Regions from separate parts of the Streptomyces sp. YJ-C3 genome, predicted to be linked through region 2. Evidence: riboswitches for the same ligand, from Rfam matches in the RefSeq annotation. Region 2 holds a riboswitch; the other holds the start of a gene.
The links. Region 2 has a riboswitch for cobalamin ahead of ACVHNB_RS29410 (cobalamin biosynthesis protein). Riboswitches for the same ligand answer to the same signal wherever they lie in the genome.
Positions count from the first base shown of each region.

Region 1: it holds a riboswitch for cobalamin, as region 2 does, so the genes downstream of both, ACVHNB_RS15575 (hypothetical protein) here and ACVHNB_RS29410 (cobalamin biosynthesis protein) in region 2, are expected to answer to the same signal.

Region 1 is NZ_CM132685.1:3,557,850-3,563,029, reverse strand. It holds gene ACVHNB_RS15585 (alpha/beta fold hydrolase) at 1-443, shown strand, start outside; gene ACVHNB_RS15580 ((2Fe-2S)-binding protein) at 508-1,200, opposite strand; gene ACVHNB_RS15575 (hypothetical protein) at 1,250-1,636, opposite strand; cobalamin riboswitch at 1,678-1,842, opposite strand; gene ACVHNB_RS15570 (TetR/AcrR family transcriptional regulator) at 2,052-2,636, shown strand; gene yczE (membrane protein YczE) at 2,629-3,237, shown strand; gene ACVHNB_RS15560 (hypothetical protein) at 3,338-4,306, opposite strand; gene ACVHNB_RS15555 (flavodoxin domain-containing protein) at 4,405-4,929, opposite strand; gene ACVHNB_RS15550 (SHOCT domain-containing protein) at 4,935-5,180, opposite strand, start outside.
Region 2 is NZ_CM132685.1:6,549,378-6,554,557, reverse strand. It holds gene ACVHNB_RS29420 (putative cobaltochelatase) at 1-1,064, opposite strand, end outside; gene ACVHNB_RS29415 (cobyric acid synthase) at 1,105-2,622, opposite strand; gene ACVHNB_RS29410 (cobalamin biosynthesis protein) at 2,619-3,575, opposite strand; cobalamin riboswitch at 3,612-3,757, opposite strand; gene ACVHNB_RS29405 (DUF397 domain-containing protein) at 4,040-4,276, shown strand; gene ACVHNB_RS29400 (hypothetical protein) at 4,303-4,614, shown strand; gene ACVHNB_RS29395 (hypothetical protein) at 4,547-5,137, opposite strand.

The DNA.
Region 1 (5,180 bases), 3.0 Mb from region 2:
GCCGCATGACCGCACCGCAACAGGCACGGCTCCACGAGCTCCAGCAATTGCCGCACCGCACGGAGCAGCAGGAGGTCGAGTTGCTCACGCTGTCCTGGTTCACCGACCACGCCGATCCCGAACGCGGCCGGCATTGGGCCGCGCAGGGCGCGCGGAGTCGGCGCCCCGTCAACTGGACCATGAACCGTGAACTCGGCGCGGAGGGGCGGAAGGAACCGCTCGTCCGACGCCTCGGCGAGCTTCGCGCACGTCTGCCCGCGCAGGTGGAGATCCTCGGCGGCGGAGACGATCCCCGCCCGCTGTCGGCACTCGCGTCGCTGGCGGTCCGGCTCGGTGTCCCGCTGACACGGATCGACGGCGCGGGGCACGAGCCCTGGCTGGAACGGCCCGATGAGGTACGCGGGCATCTCCGGAGATTCGTGCGGGGCGCGGTCGGACTGTAGGCCTCGACGGGCGCCGCTCCCCACCCTGCTCCGCTGACAGGAGAACGCTGAGAGGAGAACCCGGTCAGTCCGCCAGGCAGCAGTCCCCGCACTTCCCGCCGCCCGGGATGCGGTAGTACAGGCAGCAACTGCGGCGGCGGAACGTCAGCCCCGGGCCGGTGATCCGGCCGGTGCCACGAAGCCGTCCCGTCTCCAGCAACTCCCTTGTGAGGCACACGAGTTCTGTACGCAGGTCCGGCCGAGCCCTGAGCAGCACCGCCGCCGACCCGACGAGCGCGGACGCGACGTTCCCCGCCAGCAGCCCCGGGGCGATGGTGACGGTGAGTCTGCTCTCCAGTTCCTCCAGTGGGCCGTTGACCTCCGCGTACACGGCCTCCGCAAGGGACGGCAAGCACCCGGCGGGCCGTCCCGTCGGAGCCGCCAGGCGGAGCGCCGGACCGCCTCCGGCCCATTCCACCGTGCTCGTGTCGGGCACGATCCGGTGCAGGAGCGTGCAGGCCAGCACCGGTGACCAAAGACGGGCGGCGAGCCCCAGGTGCGCGAGGGAGACGCCTACGCGGGCTTCGTCCGTGGCGCAGCGGTCGTTGACCGCCCGCGCGAGAACGGCGAATTCCGACGAGGCGAGCCGCCCGCTCCCGGATGCCCGTCCTGCGGGCCTCTCCGCCGTCTCCAGGACGAAGAATCCGTCGAGTCTCGCGACCTCGTGAAGCGCCTCGATCACGCTCCCGCGCGAGAGCTCGCTCGGCTCCTCACTCACGACAAGTCCCTTCAGCGCTGTGGTGGTTCGGACATCCGGAGCCGAGGGCTCAAGAGGTCCTGAGGCGGCGCGGCGGCTTGAAGAGGTACAGATCGAGAATCTCCGGAAGGGGTGCGACGCCCGGCCCGCCGGCGGTGATCCAGTCGGCTATGTCCTCGGTGGCGTCACGGTCGTTGACGAGGCCGAGCCACACCGGGCGGGCACCCGCCGCCCGCCCGGCCTCCGAGGGCTGTACGACGATGACGTTGGCCTGGTCGCAGACATCCAGGCACTCGGAGACGCGGACCGGCGCGACCGCCCGCAACCGCGCGGTCTGCGCCGCGTGATCACCGCTCACCTTGGCGCTGCCGCAGCAGCAGTCGCGGCACACCACCACCCTGCACGGAACCTCGCGGCCCCGTGCTGCGCCCTTCTCGTCAGCCGGCCTCTTGGGCATGCCGCACTCCTCCCTCTCCGGGGAAGTCCGCCCCGGGGTCCGTCGAGGAGGCGACAGCGTGAGTCTCCTGGCTCTCGGGTCGAAGCTCGTCCCGGCCTTCCCACCCGTCCTGGGCAGTGGCTCGTCGGGATCCGCTCGCCGATCACAGTGGCGGTACCGCACCGGATTCACACCGGATTCCTCGAACCGCCGTCGCCTATGTCGTCGGCAATCATGCCATCCGGCCCGCCGCCGGATCGCCTGCGGCCTCACCAGTACGGCCATGTCCCGCTCCCCTACCGCGCCGGCGCCCAAACGCTCACCTCGCGCACGTGTGGATCATGCCGCAAACCTCCGCCACACGGCCCGCTCCGCACAAGTCCCGGAACGGAAGCCGGAGTAGCCTCCTAATTAAACTAACTGGTAAGTTTAATTTATGAAGCGGAACACCACCTCCCGAGCCCGTCTTCTCGCCGCGGCCGAGGGCGTCTTCTATGAGCGGGGGATCGTCTCGACCAACGTCGACGCCGTCGCCCAGGAAGCGGGAGTGACGAAGCCGACCCTGTACGCCCACTTCCCGTCGAAATCGGCGCTGGCGGCGGAAGCGCTCAGAAGTCGGCATGCGCGGCGGGCCGCCGATCTGGAGACGTACCTCTCCACCGAGGCGTCAGGGGAACCGCGTCTGCTCGCCGTGTTCACGTGGCTGGCCGACTGGTACGAGGGCCACGGGAAGAGAGGGTGTGCCTTCGTCAACGCCGCCGCCGAGCTGTCACCGTCGGACGAGCTGGTCTCGGTCGCGGCGCAGGAGGAGAAGCAGTGGCTGCTGAACACGCTCGGGCGGCTGTGCGAGGAGGCCGGTGCCAGGTCCCCTGAGGTGCTCGCCTCCCAACTCCTGCTCCTCATCGACGGCGTGGCCGGACGCGTGGTCGTCCACGGTCCCGGGGCCGCGGCCGGCGCGGTCGACGACGCGGCGCGGGCGGCCGCGGTGCTCGTCGCGGCGGCCACGGGCGCTCATGCGTAGCCTGTCCGACCGCCCGGTCCAGCGGGCCACACGGATCGTGGCGGGGCTGGCCCTGTTCGGCTTCTCCCTGGCACTGCTCCTCAAAGCGGGTCTCGGCGCCGACCCGTGGACCGTCTTCACGCAGGGCATCGCTCTGGCCACCGGCCTCTCGCTCGGCGAGGTGGTCGTCGTCGTCTCGCTGGTCCTGCTGGTGCTGTGGCTCCCGCTGCGCCAGCGTCCCGGCTTGGGCACGGTCGCCAACGCGTTGCTCGTCGGGCCGTTCCTCGACCTGGGCATCGCGTGGCTCCCCGCCGCGCACCACCTGGTCGAACGGGCGGTCTTCCTCGTGGTGGCGGTGTGCGGCGTGGCCGTCGCGACCGGTCTCTACGTGGGGGCGGGCTGGGGCCCGGGTCCCCGTGACGGGCTGATGACCGGGCTGGCCGAGCGCGGCGTTCCCGTCGTGGCGGCGCGTGCGGCGATCGAGGTGTCGGTGCTGGCCGCGGGATGGCTGCTGGGCGGCGGTGTCGGCATCGCCACGGTGGTGTTCGCCCTCGCGATAGGCCCCCTCGTCGGCTATGCGCTGCCGAAGCTGACGCTGGGCCGACCGGACCGGGGCCGGTGAGACGGCCCGGTCGGGTACGTACGCCGAACCCGACTGTCCCGCGCCGGGGTTCCCTTCACCGCCCTGATTTCCGTTGCCGCGGCCGGAACGACAGGGAAAGTCAGCGGCGCTGTGCTCCTCGGTGGTCCGCCGCGTCCTCGCAGACCAGCCTGTGCGTGTCCGAGCTGATCGATCTGGACGGCTTCCCTTCGGGCAGCGCGGGGGCCACCGCCCGGAACACCGCGCGCACCCGTTCCTCGTCGTACTCCCAGAGGTTCGCGGTCGCCCGCAGGGACGCCCCTCCCCCGGGCAGCAGCTCGGCCTCGTGGAAGGCGCCGCTGTCGCGGAGGGCCTCGATGCCGCCGAGGCGCGCTGCCGCGCCCGGGGAGCAGACGGTCCACCACGCGTAGCCCCGCAGGGCCGTGTCCAGTTCGGGGAACGTGTCCTCCAGCAGCAGGCCGATCTCACGCTCCAGCGCGGTCCTGCCCGTCACGGATTCCGCGTCGTCCGCGATGCTTCCGTAGAGGATGTCCGTGTGCCGGTGCAGTTGCGTACGGAAGAAGGCGATCCAGCGGTGCTGGGTCTCGTCGCGGGTGCCCGGGTCGGTGAATTCCTCCGTGGAGCGGGACGCGACGAGTGAGACGACCTCGGGGGTGTCGCGGTCCCGGTCCACGTCGACATACAGCGACGGCTGGTCGGGGTGGCCGTCGGGGCCGACGGTGCTGAGGGCGACCGTCGCCTGACCGGGCATGTCCTCCAGATCCCGCAGAAAGGCGCGCCAGTTCTTCGGGGACCAGTGGACCTCGTACGGTCTCTTGCGCCGACGGGTCGGCTCGAGAAGCACCAGGGTCGCCCACAGCTCTCCGGGGGCGGCTTCGCCGCGGCTGAGTGCGACGGCGCGACCGGAGAAGTCCGCGTCGGATGCGAAGGTCGCCCCCAGCGGCCCCGCGAGTGCCTCGATCGCGGCGGTGAACCAGCGTTCGGCCAGCTCGCGGTAAGCGGCACCGGTCGTCGGGCAGGGCAGATCGATCTCCGCCCGCAGCGTGGAGTTGAGTGTGATCTCGCCGTGCTTCGTGTCCCGACCGGCCATGCCCGCCCCCTCCGACCCGCACCTCACCCGGGCGCGGGAGGGCAGCCTAAGCCACCCCGCCCAGCGGCTTCCGTGCCGTACGGGCATCCCACCGCGCGTCACGTCCTCTCGGAATTGGCGGACCGGGCGTCGCGGGCGATGCCCTCGGCCCAGGCGGTGACCTGCTCGAAGCTCCGGTAGTCCCCACCCCTGCCGGACCTGACGATCATCCGTGCCGTGAAACCGCGGGCGTGCTCGTCGAGCCGGCCCCCGAACGTGACGTGGCCCCGCGCGTCGATCCGGTCCGCGACGCGGCGCACACCTCGCACCGGCGCGATGTCCCGGTCCGGGGCGGAGGCGTCGAGCGGACCGCTGCTGAACAGCCACACCGGGCGCGTCGCCAGGTCGCGGCGGGCCCGGCGGGCGAAGCGGCGGGCGTCCCGGTGCCAGCGGCCCGCGTACAGGGCGCCGCCGAGCACCACGGCGTCGTACGCGGACACGTCCACGCCGACCTCGTCGGCGGGGCACACCGTCATGGCGCACCCTTCCTTGGCCAGGACCTCGCCCAGGTGCCGGGCGATCTCTGCGGTGGAGCCGTTCTTCGTCCCGTAGGCGATCAGCACGCGAGGCTCCCTGTCGGCCATGGCCGTCAACCTCCCTTGGTGAGGGGTGTGTTGTCGCGCAGCACGGCGAGGTGCTTGCGGTACTCGTCCGCGTCCAGCTCCCCGCGGGCGTACCGTTCGGCGAGCAGTTGCTCGGCCCGCCCGGGCGGCATCTCACGGTCGTCGAAGCGGCGGGACGTGCCGCGGCTGAGCGCGAACGCGGCCAGGCCGAGCAGCCCCCAGAGCGCAAGGACGCTCGCCGCCATCAGCGTGTATCCCCAACTGTTCATGTA
Region 2 (5,180 bases):
CCGCCACCGGGGCCCGGGTCGTCGGGGCCGTCGGGCCCGGGACCCTCGTCGTCGGGCCCGAACTCGTCCAGCGTCTCGTCCAGCTTGTCCTCGTCGAGGCCCGGCGCGTCGAAGGGATTGCGGCGCCGCCGGTGCGGGAGCGCGAGCAGTGCGGCCTGACGCACGTCCTGTGCCAGCACCTCGGTGCGTCCCGCCCACGCGGCGAGCGCGGTCGCGGTGCGGGCCATCACGATGTCGGCCCGCATCCCGTCCACCTCGAACGCGGCACAGGTCGCGGCGATCCGGGTCAACGCCCCGTCGCCGAGCCGCACCTGGGGCAGCAGGGCGCGCGCGGCGACGATCCGCTCGCGTACGCCCGCCTCCTCGCCGGCCCACTGCGCCGTGAAGCCCTCGGGGTCGTCGTCGTACGCGAGGCGCCGCTTGACGACCTGCACCCGCTGCTCCGGCTCCCGGGACGCGGCGACCTCGACGGTCAGCCCGAACCGGTCGAGCAACTGCGGGCGCAGCTCGCCCTCTTCGGGGTTCATCGTGCCCACGAGCAGGAAACGCGCGGCATGCCGTACGGAGACGCCCTCGCGCTCGACGTAGGAGGCGCCCATCGCGGCGGCGTCCAGCAGCAGATCCACCAAATGGTCGTGCAGCAGGTTCACTTCGTCGACGTACAGGATGCCGCGGTGCGCGTCCGCGAGCAGGCCCGGCTCGAAGGCCTTCACGCCCTCGGCGAGCGCCCGCTCGATGTCGAGCGCCCCGACCAGCCGGTCCTCCGAGGCGCCGACCGGCAACTCGACCATGCGCGCCGCCCGTTGCGCACCCGGGCCGACCTCGTGCGGCCCGTCCGGGCACTGCGGGTCGGGCGCCCCCGGCGCGCACGAGAACCGGCACCCGGCGACGACGTCCACATCGGGCAGCAGCGCCGAAAGGGCGCGTACGGCCGTGGACTTGGCGGTGCCCTTCTCGCCGCGCACCAGCACACCGCCGACGGCGGGCGACACGGCGTTCAGCAGCAGGGCGAGGCGCAGATCGTCCTGGCCGACGACGGCCGTGAACGGATACGGGGTGGTCATCGATCCTCCAGAGAATTGAACAGGCCAGGAACCGGGACGCTCACGCGGGCGCCCCCGGCGGTACGAACGGCAGCCCGTCCGGCGCCCCGGACTCGATCAACCGCCACAACCCCTCCGTATCGGCATAGCGCTCCACCAGGTCACCGAGCCGGTCGAGCTGCTCCTCCCGCAGCGCCGCGAACGACGTGTCCGGCGCCGGCACGAACCGCCGCCCGGCCGCGTCCGCGACCGCCCGCAAAAACGCCCGCCGGAACCCGTCCGACTCCAGCGACCCGTGCCAGTGCGTCCCCCAGACGGCCCCCACCCGGCACCCGTCCAGAAAGGCATCCCCGCCGAGGACGTCCGCGACGCCGTGATGGATCTCGTACCCCTCGACGTACTCGCCGAGCGCCTCGCCCACCGGCCGCGCCAGCGTCTTCTCCCGCGCGAACCGCACCTGCACGGGCAGCAGTCCGAGCCCGGCCACGACACCGGCCCGCGACTCGACGTCGTCCTCGATGCGCTCGCCGAGCAGCTGGAACCCGCCGCAGATGCCGAGCACCGGGCGTCCCTCGGCGGCCCGCCGCGCCAGCGCGTCCGCGAGGCCGCGCTCGCGCAGCCACTCCAGCGCCTTCACGGTCCCGCGCGTCCCGGGCACGACGACCAGATCGGCGTCGACCAGTTCCTCGGCCCGGTCCACGAACCGCACGACGACGCCCGGCTCGGCGGCCAGCGCGTCGACATCCGTGAAGTTCGACATCAGCGGCACCGCGCACACGGCGACCCGCAGCACGTCCTCGCCGACCGGCGGGGCCACGACGGACTCGCGCACGGCGCCCCGCAGGGACACCCGCAGCCCGTCCTCCTCGTCGATGCCGAGCCCGTGCTGGAACGGCAGCACCCCGTAAGTGGCCCTGCCGGTGAGGGACTTGAGCATGTCGAGCCCCGGCTCCAGCAGACTGACGTCCCCCCGGAACTTGTTCACCAGATACCCGGCGAGCAGCTCCTGGTCCTCCGGCGCGAGCAGCGCCGTCGTACCGAAGAACGACGCGAAGACGCCACCGCGGTCGATGTCCCCGACCACCAGCACGGGCAGCCGCGCGGCCCGCGCGATCCCCATGTTCACGATGTCGGTACGCCGCAGATTGATCTCGGCCGGAGACCCGGCCCCTTCACAGATCACGGCGTCATGACTGCCCCGCAACTCCTCCAGGCATCCGACCACGGTGTCGAGCAACGCGCCCTGCCGCGCCCCGTGATAGCCCCGCGCGCTCATCTCGCCCACCGGCTTGCCCATCAGCACGACCTGGCTGCTGCGGTCGCTGCCCGGCTTGAGCAGCACCGGATTCATCAGCGCGCTCGGCTCGACCCGGGCGGCCTGCGCCTGCATGGCCTGCGCCCGGCCGATCTCGGCGCCGTCGCGCGTCACGAACGAGTTCAGGGACATGTTCTGCCCCTTGAACGGCGCGACCTTCACCCCCTGCCGCACGAGCCACCGGCAGATCCCAGCGGTCACGACGCTCTTCCCGGCGTCCGACGTGGTCCCGGCGACGAGCAGCCCGCCGCCCCGCCCGCTCATCGACGCCCTCGCAACAACCGCCCGGCCACACAGACTCCCCACGCCATCACACTGACCCGCCGCGACAACCGCGCGGCCCGCTCCACGTCCGACACCCGCACCGCGCGCCCTCGCGCGTTCAGCACGGGCCGGTGCTCGACCCTGCCCCCGTACGCCAACGTCCCGCCGAGCCGCACCCCGAGCGCCCCCGCGAACGAGGCCTCGACGGGCCCCGCGTTGGGACTGGGATGGCGCCCCGCGTCCTCGCGCCAGGCCCGGGCGGCGTCGCGCGGACGCCCGCCGGCCAGCACGGCGAGCGCACCGGTCAGCCGGGCCCCCGGCCACCCGGCGACGTCGTCCAGCCGGGCCGAGGCCCAGCCGAACCGGCGGTACTTCACGGACTTGTGCCCGACCATGGCGTCGAGCGTGTTCACGGCACGGAAGGCGAGCAGCCCGGGCACGCCGCCCACGGCGCCCCACACCAATGCGCCCACGACGGCGTCGGAGGTGTTCTCGGCGACGGACTCGACGACGCCCCGCGCGATCCCGTCGGCGTCCAGCCCCTGCGGATCCCGTCCGCACAGCCGCGGCAGCAACTCCCGGGCCAGCTCCACGTCCCCGGCCTCCAGCGCGGCCCCGACGGCGCGCGCCTCCCGGCCGAGCGAGGTCCCGCCGACCACGGCCCAGGTGGCGGCGGCGGTCAGCGCGACGGAGGCGGCGGGGGAGCGGCGTACGGCACGGGCGGCGAGGGCGCCCACGGCGGTGGCCCCGCCCACGCAGACGGCGGTGTGCAGGGCGCCCCAGCCGCGGTGATCCCGCCACAGCACCCGCTCCACGGCCCCGGCGGCCCGGCCGAATCCGGCGACGGGATGCCCTCGACGCGGGTCCCCGAGCAGCAGATCGGCGAAGAGTCCGGCGGCGGCACCGCACGCGAAGACGCGCTCGGCCCGCGCCGCGCCGCGCAGGGCGAACATGGCGGTAGTTGTCCTCACTCAGGGTGTCCACGCCCTGGTTCGACGAGACCGGCAGCGAGAGTTCCTGGCTCGCCCTCCCGGAGAAGGGCTCACAGTGGCGGGACCGCGCCGGATTCGCACCGGCTTCCTCGGACTGCTGCCGTATATGGCCCGGGAAGTCCACCACGGTGCGCGAAGGTGCGTCAACTTGCCGTTGACCTGGGAGAGGGGAGTGTGGGGAGGTCCACAGCGCCGCGTGGGACCCGTTCACTGGGCCGGAATTCCTCTATGGGTCGAAAACAGGCCTACCTAGACTGGAAGACGGCAGACGGAGAGCGGTCCACGAGTGGTTGAGGGCGCCTTGGCGACGTGGTGAGGCGGATCCGTCCGGGACACCTGGGCGGGTCGCCCCGGCGGCGCTATGGTGCCTGCACGCGGGCGTGCAATGACGGGGGACGCCGGCTCTCGAGCAGGAGGAGGCCGGTGTGTCCCATGGGAGAGAGCACGCTCGGTCATGGCAGGAACAGGTCACCGGGCCGTGGCGCAAGAGCAGTTACTCGGGTCTGAGCGGGGACTGCGTGGAAGTGGCGCTCGGTGAGACCGAGGTCCGAGTCCGTGACTCCGGGAACCGGGATACGGCGGATCTGGTCTTCCGGCGCATCCGGTGGCAGGCGTTCCTGAGGGCTCTGGGCGGGTCCGGTCCGGGCAGGACCGACCGCTGAGTCCACCGCGGGGGGAGGAGGGCGCGATGACCGGTCACCACATGACCGAGGCGCGGCAGCGGGCGCACGGGGCGGTGAGCCGCACCGCGCGCGGAGTCGTCTCCCCACGTGGCCTCGTGGTGTTCTGTCTGGCCTGTGGCGTTGCGGCGAGCGTCGTCGGGGCGCTGGCCGCCGCACTGGTCCCGTCCGGCCAGGCCCGCGTCGTGGTCTGGGTGTTGGTCGCCGCGCTGTTCGCCGCCGCGACCGGCTTCCGCGCGGGACTACGGAGCGTCAGGGGCGGCTCGCAGCACCGGGATCCGGTGACGGATCGGGGTCGGACGGCGGGGCGTCGGCGCTGAGCGGCGACCGGATGGCCTCCGCACAGCGCAGGAGGAGCCGGGCGAAACCGTAGGCGATCGCGGTCACCGGGGACGACGCCGCGGCGACGACCGAACCCACCGCCCAGGGCGAGGTCAGGCCACACGCCTGGATCAGCACCACGAGCCCCGCCAGCCCGCCCAGCAGGACCAGCCCGCCGGACAACGAGGCCAGCAGCAGAAGTCTCGTGTGGCGACGGTTGTCCAGCATGATCTGGGCGTACATCCAGCCGGCCCGCCGGGTCAGGTCGTCGCTGGACACGACGTGGATGACCACGGCACCGAACGACGGCCGCTCGCCGGGAAGCTGTGCCACGACACCGACGACGGTGTCGGAGGCGGTGTCCGGGCCGGCGGGCGGCTCCCCGCTGTCCGGAGTGCCCGTGGCCGCCGGGGCGTTCGTACCGGCCGCACCACGCGCATCACCGCCACCATCGGTGCCGTCGAGCCGGGGACCGGCGGCCGCGAGGAGCCGCCACCACCACTCGTCGCCTGCGGCCGGCATGTGCGCCTCCTACACGGGCTCTCCAGGGCTCGGCCCGCTTGTC